Regions from separate parts of the Nocardioides pacificus genome, predicted to be linked through region 1. Evidence: riboswitches for the same ligand, from Rfam matches in the RefSeq annotation. Region 1 holds a riboswitch; the other holds the start of a gene.

Region 1 (4,406 bases):
ACTCGCGCACCGTGCGCAGCAGCCCTCGGCCGAGGTGGAGGCGGGAGCGGTCGGTGAGCAGCACCAGCCGAGCCGCGGCGAGCGGCGTCATCGGACCCGTCCCTGCATCGGGCTGGAGGCCCGCGCCACCGTGCGCCGCGGGATCCGACCGGCCTCGCGAGCGGCCCGACCCGCCTCGACCGCCAGCCGCAGCGCACCGGCCATCCGCACGGGATCCTCGGCGCGGGTAACCGCGGAGGCGGCCAGCACGGCCGAGCAGCCCAGCTCCATCGCGAGCGTCGCGTCGCTCGCCGTGCCGACACCGGCGTCGAGGACCACCGGCACGTCGACCGCGGCGACCACCGACTCCAGGGCGTGCGGGTCGAGGATCCCGAGTCCGGAGCCGATCGGCGAGCCCAGCGGCATCACCGCGGCGCAGCCCACGTCGGCGAGCCGGCGGGCCAGGACCGGGTCGGGCGTCGTGTAGGGCAGCACCACGAACCCGCCGCGCACCAGCGTCTCGGCCGCGTCGAGCAGCTCGACGGCGTCGGGCAGGAGACTGGTCTCGTCGCCGATCACCTCGAGCTTGACCCAGTCGGTCTCCAGCGCCTCGCGGGCCAGCTCCGCGGTGAGCACGGCCTCGCGGGCGCTCAGGCAGCCGGCGGTGTTGGGCAGCACGCGCACACCGGCCCGCCGCAGGGTGGCGAGCAGCCCGCTCTCGCCGGTCCCCGAGACGCGCCGTACCGACACCGTCACCAGGGCCGGACGGGCGGCCTCGAGCACCGGCTCGAGGAGCGCCGGACTCGGCAGGCCGCCGGTGCCGAGGAAGAGCCGGGAGCCCATCGTCTCCCCCGCGATCACGAGGCTCATCCGCCCTGCACCGCCGTCACGATCTCGACCCGGTCGCCGTCGACGAGGACGTGCGTGGCGTGCTGCCCGCGGGGCACGACCGCATCGTTGACGGCGACCGCCAGGCCGCGGCTCTCCCGCCCGGCCAGGATGTCGGCGATCGACCAGGCGTCGGGCAGGTCGAAGGGCAGGCCGTTCAGGGTGATGGTCATCGAGGGCTCCCTGAGGTGGAGGGACAGGCAGGAAGGTGGCCGGAGACGAGCGCGGGGCGGCGCGGGTCCGTGAGCGGCTCGACGGCCCCGGTCTCGAGGTGGTCGGCGACCAGGCGGGCGGTGAGCGGCGCGAGCAGCACGCCGTGGCGGAAGTGGCCGGCGGCCAGCACGACGCCCGCGACGTCCGAGGGACCGACGAGCGGCAGGTTGTCGGCGGTGCCGGGCCGGTCGCGGGCGATCGCCTCGACCAGCTCGGCCCGCTCGAGACCGGGCAGCAGCGTCCGCGCCGCCTCGAGGAGCCGGGCGACTCCGCCCAGCGTGGGGACCGGCGGTGCGTCGTGCTCCTCGGAGGTGGCGCCGACGACGACCTCGCCGGTGCGCCGCGGTACGGCGTAGACGGGCTCGCCGTGCACCCAGCCCCGCACCGTGCACGTCGGCGGGTCGTCGCTGCGCACCCGGACGATCTCCCCGCGGACACCCCGGACGAGGTGGGCGAACGGCGCGGGCAGGCTCGAGCCGGTCGCGAGGACGGTGACCTCGGCGCCCTCGTGGGGAGGCCCCGTCTGCACGGGCACCCGCGCCAGCAGCGCGGCCACGACCGCCCGGGGGTCCACGCTGGGGTCCTCGGGGAGCAGCAGTCCCCCGCCCACCCGTGGCCCCAGCCCGGGCTCGAGGCGGCGGGCCTCACGACGCCCCAGCCGGTGCACGGCGATGCCGTGCCGCGCGAGGAGCTCGCCCTGGCGATCGACCTGCTGGAGGTCGCCGGCGTCGCAGCCGGCGAGCAGCGTGCCGGTGCGCGTCAGCTCGACGCCCAGCCGTGCGGCGTACTCCGGCCAGAGCGCGAGGCCGCGCCGCCCGACGTCGAGCACCCCCTCCTCGCCCCACCACGCCTCCGCGGCGGGGGTGAGCATCCCGGCGGCGGCGTGCGACGCGCCCCGGCCGGGAGCAGGGTCGACGACCGTGACCCGGTGGCCGCGCCGCACCAGCTCGTCCGCGCAGGCCAGCCCGATGATCCCGGCCCCGAGGACCTGGACGCGCATCAGCCGACGGCGGAGACGAGGTCCCTGGCTGCGGCGAGAGGGTCGGGTTGTCGCCAGATAGCGCCGATCACGGCCACGCCGTGGGCGCCCGCGGCCATCACCTGGGCGGCGTTGCCCGCGTCGACCCCGCCGATGCCGATCAGGGGCAGCTGCCCGGCGGCTGCGCCCAGTCGGTCGGGACCCAGGGGTGCGGGGAGGCCCTGCTTCGAGGTGGTCGCGAAGACGGGCCCGAACCCGGCGTAGTCGGCGCCGGCCAGCCGTGCCTCGTGCACCTGGGACGCGTCGCGACAGGTCCCCCCGACGACCAGTGCGGGGGCGATCCGGCGGACCACGCTCACCGGCAGGTCGAGGGCCCCCAGGTGTACCCCGTCGGCCTCCCCGGCGAGCGCCACGTCCACGCGGTCGTTGACCACGACCTGGGCGCCGGCTGGGCGCACGGCGCGCACGACCAGACGCACGAGCGTGAGCAGGTCGGCGTCGCGGAGCCCCTTGGCGCGGATCTGGAACCCGTCCACGCCGGCGGCGGCCAGGTCGGGCAGCAGGGACAGATCGTCGTGGGGGGCGACCAGACAGAAGACACGTGGCAACACAGGAGAGCTCCTCGCTTCCTTCGCCGGCATTACCCGGTTCAGGTTCGACGGTCAGGGCGGCCATAGCCCCATCTCAGCCCGCTGCCGCGAGCACCCGTGGTGGATGCCGCCGACCATAGCGCAGCCCCGGCGGGCGCGACAGGCCGGTCGGTTTCCCCGGTCGACCGGGGAAACCTGATGTTGTCGGGCGAAGTTTCGCCCGACATGTTCAGCGATCCCCGGTCGACCGGGGAAACCTGCAGCGCCCCACCCCAGCCCGGCGAGGGAGCAGCCCCCGACCGGGAGTAATCTGACGATCCGTGAGCACTGCTGCCGCTTCCGGCCCCGAGTTCCGCTACTCCGACCTCCTGCCCCTCGGTCAGGACGAGACGCCCTACCGGCTCGTCACCACCGACGGGGTCTCCACCTTCGAGGTGGGCGGACGGACGTTCCTGCAGGTGGAGCCGGAGGCGATCCAACGGCTCACCTCCGAGGCGATGCACGACATCGCCCACTACCTGCGCCCGGCGCACCTGGCGCAGCTGCGCCGGATCATCGACGACCCGGAGTCGTCGGGCAACGACCGCTTCGTGGCGCTCGACCTGCTCAAGAACGTCAACATCTCCGCCGGCGGCGTGCTGCCGATGTGCCAGGACACCGGCACCGCGATCGTGATGGGCAAGAAGTCCGAGGGCGTGCTGACCGACGCCGACGACGGCGAGGCGATCAGCCAGGGCGTCTACGACGCCTACACCAAGCTGAACCTGCGCTACTCGCAGCTCGCCCCGCTCACGACGTACGACGAGAAGAACACGGGCACCAACCTGCCGGCCCAGATCGAGATCTACTCGACGCCGCAGACGTCCGGGAAGCCGGAGTACAAGTTCCTGTTCATGGCCAAGGGCGGCGGCTCGGCCAACAAGTCGTTCCTCTTCCAGGAGACCAAGGCGATCCTCAACCCGGATCGGATGTTGAGCTTCCTCGACGAGAAGATCCGCTCCCTGGGCACCGCGGCCTGCCCGCCGTACCACCTCGCCGTGGTCATCGGCGGCACGTCGGCGGAGTTCGCGCTGAAGACCGCGAAGTACGCCTCCGCGCACTACCTCGACAACCTGCCCACCGAGGGCTCGATGGACGCGCACGGCTTCCGCGACCTCGAGCTGGAGGAGCAGGTCTTCAAGCTCACCCAGTCGTTCGGGATCGGCGCGCAGTTCGGCGGGAAGTACTTCTGCCACGACGTGCGCGTGGTCCGCCTCCCCCGCCACGGCGCGTCCTGCCCGGTCGCGATCGCGGTGTCCTGCTCGGCCGACCGCCAGGCGCTGGGAAAGATCACGCCCGAGGGCGTCTTCCTGGAGCAGCTCGAGACCGACCCCGCGCACTACATGCCCGAGGCGGGCGTCGCCGAGGACATCTCCGGCGGCGCGGTGGTCCCGATCAACCTCAACCAGCCGATGAGCGAGATCCTCGCCGAGCTGCGCAAGCACCCGGTCAAGACCCGCCTGTCACTGACCGGCCCGCTCGTGGTGGCGCGCGACATCGCGCACGCCAAGATCAAGGAGCGCCTCGATGCCGGCGAGGAGATGCCGGCCTACCTCAAGGACCACCCGGTCTACTACGCCGGACCCGCCAAGACCCCCGCGGGGATGGCGTCGGGCTCGTTCGGCCCGACCACGGCCGGGCGGATGGACTCCTACGTCGAGCAGTTCCAGGCTGCTGGCGGCTCGATGGTGATGCTCGCCAAGGGCAACCGCTCCAAG
Region 2 (4,406 bases), 660 kb from region 1:
CTGGCCGTCGGCTACTGGAGCGACCTGCAGGGCCTGCGCCGCAACTGGCGCCGCGCCGCGCTGTGGGAGCCGAGCATGGACGCGGACCGTCGAAGCAGCGAGTGGGAGAACTGGGAGCGGGCGGTCGCCAAGAGCTTCGACTGGGTGCAGCACCCCTGAGATCGGACCTGTCACAGATCGGGGGCGGGCGGTGTCTCACGTGCAGGACCGGCCCACCCGGGGCCGGGTGAGTCCCAGGAGCACCCGATGACCAGCAGCTTCCGCATCCCGCCGGCGCCCCTCTCCGGCCCCTTCGGCCGGATCGTCAGTGCCTACTCCCGCCGCACGTGGGGCAAGGTGCTCGACAACGTCCTGGTGCTGTGGCACCACCGCCCGGCGCTGCGCGCGGTGATGGCGCTGGAGTCCAAGGTGGCCCGGCTCGATCGGCTGGACCCGCAGCTGAAGTCCTACGCGGTGATGGCGTCGGCGGCTGCCATCGGCTGCTCGTGGTGCCTGGACTTCGGCTACTACCTCGCGCACGACGAGGGACTCGACGAGGCGAAGGTCCGCGAGGTGCCCCGCTGGCGCGAGTCGCAGGTCTTCACCGAGCTCGAGCGCGACGTGATGGCCTACGCCGAGGCGATGACGCTGACCCCGCCCACGGTCACCGACGAGATGGTCGCCACGCTGCGGGAGCGGCTCGGCACGGAGGCGGTCGTCGAGCTGACGCTGATGGTGGCGGTCGAGAACCAGCGCTCGCGCTTCAACGCCGCGATGGGCCTGAGCAGCCAGGGCTTCTCCGACGTCTGCGATCTGCCGCTCGTGCCCGCGGACGCGGGGCACGCGTGATGATGGCGGGTGTGAGCCCGACAGACGAGTTCGTCAGCCACCGCAACCTGCTCTTCACCGTCGCCTACGAGATGCTCGGCTCGGCCGCCGACGCCGAGGACGTGCTGCAGGAGACCTGGCTGCGCTGGGCCGCGGTGGATCGGGATGGGGTCGACCGGGCCGAGGTCCGTGAGCCGCGCGCCTATTTGGTGCGGATCGCCACGCGGCTCGCGCTCAACCGGCTGCGCACCCTGCAGCGTCGCCGGGAGGCCTACGTCGGGCCGTGGCTGCCCGAGCCCCTGCTGACCGCGCCCGACGTCGCCGACGACGTCGAGCTCGCCGACAGCGTCTCGACGGCGATGCTGCTCGTGCTGGAGACGCTGGGGCCGGTGGAGCGGGCCGTGTTCGTGCTGCGCGAGGTCTTCGCCCTGGGGTACGACGAGATCGCGGCCGCCGTGGACCGGTCTCCGGCCGCGGTGCGTCAGATCGCGCACCGGGCGCGCTCGCACGTGGAGTCCCGGCGTCCGCGCGAGCGGGTGGACCCGACCCGACGCGACGCTGTGGTCGCGCGCTTCCTGACGGCGGCGTCGACCGGGGACATCCAGGGGCTGATGGACGTGCTGGCTCCCGAGGTCGTGCTGCTCAGCGACGGGGGCGGGCTGGTCAGCGCGGCGTTGCGCCCGATCACGGGCCGCGACAAGGTGCTGCGCTTCCTGGCCGGGATCGCCGCCAGCGGCCTCGCGGGCGAGGACGTCGTGGTCGACGTGTGTCTCTCCAACGGCGCCCCGGCGCTGCGGGTCGTGGAGCAGGGCCGGGTGACCTTGGTGGCCTCGATGCTCGTCGAGGGCGAGCTGGTGACCGGTCTCTACCTCGTGCGCAATCCGGAGAAGCTGGCCGGGGTGGACCGCGAGGTGGCACTGGAGCGTTAGCCGGCGTGCCGGGGCGTAGGCTGGGCAGTCGATGACAGGGGAGCACGCTCACGCGTGCTGAGAGTGCGGAACAGCCGCAGACCCTCCGAACCTGCTCCGGTTAACACCGGCGAAGGGAGTCCGATGAGCAGCATCCGCGCGCGCCGACGACCGGCCACGGGCCTCACCACCAGCCTCACCAGGAGTCTCATGACTGGGGGTGCGCTGCTCCTCTCCGGCAGCCTGCTCGCCGGGTGCTCGTTGACCGGCGGTGACGACGACACTGAGGCGTCCGTGGGCGCGGGCAGCGGCGGCGGCGAGGTCGTGCTGGTCACCCACGGCGACTTCGCGATGTCCGACGCCCTCGTCGCGCGGTTCGAGGAGGAGACCGGGCACACACTGACCGTGCGTGCCACCGGGGGCGGCGGCACGCTCACCAACAAGCTGGTCCTCACCAAGGACTCGCCGACCGGCGACGCGGCCTTCGGCGTCGACAACACGTTCGCCTCGCGGGCGCTCGAAGAGGGGGTCTTCTCCCCGCTGGACGTCGAGCTGCCCGCCGGGTCGGAGCAGTACGCGCTGCCCGGCGATCCGGCGCTGGCCCCGATCGACGTCAGCCACGTCTGCGTCAACGTCGACACCACGTGGTTCGCCGAGCGCGAGCTCGATCCGCCGGCGACCCTCGACGACCTCACCGACCCGGCCTACCGCGACCTGTTCGTGGTGCCCGGTGCCGCGACGAGCACCCCGGGCATGGCGTTCCTGCTCAGCACGGTCGCGGAGTACGGCGAGCAGTGGCCCGACTACTGGGCCGACCTGATGGACAACGGCGCCAAGCTCACCTCGGACTGGTCGGACGCCTACTACGTCGACTTCACCCAGGGCGGCGAGAGCGGCAAGCGCCCGATCGTGGTGTCCTACGACTCCTCGCCGGCCTTCACGGTCGCGGAGGAGGGCGGGGCGTCCACGACGGCCGCGCTGCTCGACACCTGCTTCCGCCAGGTGGAGTACGCCGGCGTGCTCGCGGGCGCGAAGAACCCCGAGGGCGCGGCGGAGCTCGTCGAGTTCCTGCTCTCCGAGGACGTGCAGGCGGCGCTGCCGGAGAGCATGTACGTCTTCCCCGTCCGCGACGACGTCGAGCTGCCGGCCGCCTGGGCCGAGCACGCCGTGCAGCCCGAGGACCCCGCGGGCGTGGACCCGGCCGAGATAGCCGCCAACCGCGACGACTGGCTCGAGACCTGGACCGAGGTCACCACCCGCTGACCGGCACCGCGATGAGGAGGGTGGTCGGCCTGGTCGCGCTGGCGACCGGCCCGGTGCTGGTGCTGGTCGTCTTCTTCGTGCTGCCCGTCTCCGGCATGGTCGCCCGTGGCTTCTGGCCCGACGGGTCCTTCGACCCGGGCGGGGTGGCCGCGGTGCTGGGGCGCCCGCGGGTGCTGCGCGTGCTGGCGTTCACGCTCTGGTCGTCGGCGGCGGGCACCGTGCTCGCGGTGCTGCTCGGCCTGCCCGCGGCCTACCTGCTGCACCGGCGTGAGTTCCCGGGTCGCAAGGTGCTGCGCGCCGCGCTGCTCGTGCCGTTCGTGCTGCCCACCGTGGTCGTCGGGGTCGCCTTCCGGCAACTGCTGAGCGAGGGAGGCACGTTGGGCTTCCTGGGGCTGGACGGGACCCCGGTGGCGATCGTCGCGGCGCTGGTCTTCTTCAACCTCAGCGTCGTCGTGCGCACGGTCGGCGGGGCCTGGGAGTCACTCGATCCCCGCCCCGGCGAGGCGGCGGCACTGCTGGGGGCGTCGCCCGCCCAGGTCCTGCGCACGGTCACGCTGCCGGCGCTGCGGCCGGCGATCGTGTCGGCGGCGAGCGTGGTTTTCCTCTTCTGCGCCACGTCCTTCGGGGTGGTGCTGACCCTCGGCGGACTGCGCTACGCCACGGTCGAGACCGAGATCTACCTGCTGACCACGAACCTGCTGGATCTGCAGGGGGCGGCCGCACTCTCGGTCGTCCAGCTCGCGGTGGTGGCGGGTCTGCTGCTGCTCACCCAGCGTCTGCGGGCGACCCCGGATCCCACGGTCCAGCGAGTCCAGGCGAGACTCCGGCGGCTGAGCCGTGCCGACCTCCCGCTCGTGCTGGCCACCGCGCTCCCGGTCGTGCTGGTCGCGCTCCCCCTGGCCACGATGGTCGGCGGCTCGCTGCGGGTCGGCGACGGCTGGGGCCTCGCCCACTATCGCGCCCTGAACGCCGAGCCGGGGAGCGTCGGCGCGGAGTCGCTCGTCGTACCGGTCACCGAGGCGCTGGCCAACTCGGTGCGCACGGCGGTCGACGCGACCTGGATGGCGTTGCTGCTCGGGCTGGCCGTCGCGGTGATCGTGACACGCCGCTCGCACTCCACGGCGGAGCGGCGGCTGCGCGGTGTGCTCGACGGGTTCTTCATGCTGCCGTTGGGGGTCTCGGCGGTGACGCTGGGCTTCGGCTTCCTGATCACGCTGGACCGGCCGCCGCTCGACCTGCGTGACACCGCGCTGCTGGTGCCGATCGCCCAGGCTCTGGTGGCGTTGCCCCTCGTCGTCCGCATCCTCGCCCCGGTGCTCGCCGGCGTCGACGACCGTCAGCGCCAGGCCGCCGCCACGCTCGGCGCCTCCCCGTGGCGAGCGATGCTCACCGTCGACCTGCCGGTGGTGTGGAAGCCGCTGCTGGCCG

What was found. Region 1 has a riboswitch for thiamine pyrophosphate ahead of thiE (thiamine phosphate synthase). Riboswitches for the same ligand answer to the same signal wherever they lie in the genome.
Region 2: linked by a shared signal. The riboswitch ahead of ACYU7L_RS07265 (thiamine ABC transporter substrate-binding protein) and the one ahead of thiE (thiamine phosphate synthase) in region 1 are both predicted to bind thiamine pyrophosphate.

The regions. Positions count from the first base shown of each region.
Region 1 covers NZ_BAAHCI010000005.1:1,635,727-1,640,132, reverse strand. The annotation lists gene ACYU7L_RS10515 (thiamine phosphate synthase) at 1-91, opposite strand, end outside; gene ACYU7L_RS10510 (thiazole synthase) at 88-849, opposite strand; gene thiS (sulfur carrier protein ThiS) at 846-1,040, opposite strand; gene ACYU7L_RS10500 (FAD-dependent oxidoreductase) at 1,037-2,080, opposite strand; gene thiE (thiamine phosphate synthase) at 2,080-2,670, opposite strand; TPP riboswitch at 2,668-2,778, opposite strand; gene ACYU7L_RS10490 (fumarate hydratase) at 2,970-4,406, shown strand, end outside.
Region 2 covers NZ_BAAHCI010000005.1:974,817-979,222, forward strand. The annotation lists gene glpK (glycerol kinase GlpK) at 1-159, shown strand, start outside; gene ACYU7L_RS07255 (carboxymuconolactone decarboxylase family protein) at 247-828, shown strand; gene ACYU7L_RS07260 (RNA polymerase sigma-70 factor) at 831-1,736, shown strand; TPP riboswitch at 1,763-1,871, shown strand; gene ACYU7L_RS07265 (thiamine ABC transporter substrate-binding protein) at 1,926-2,978, shown strand; gene ACYU7L_RS07270 (ABC transporter permease) at 2,990-4,406, shown strand, end outside.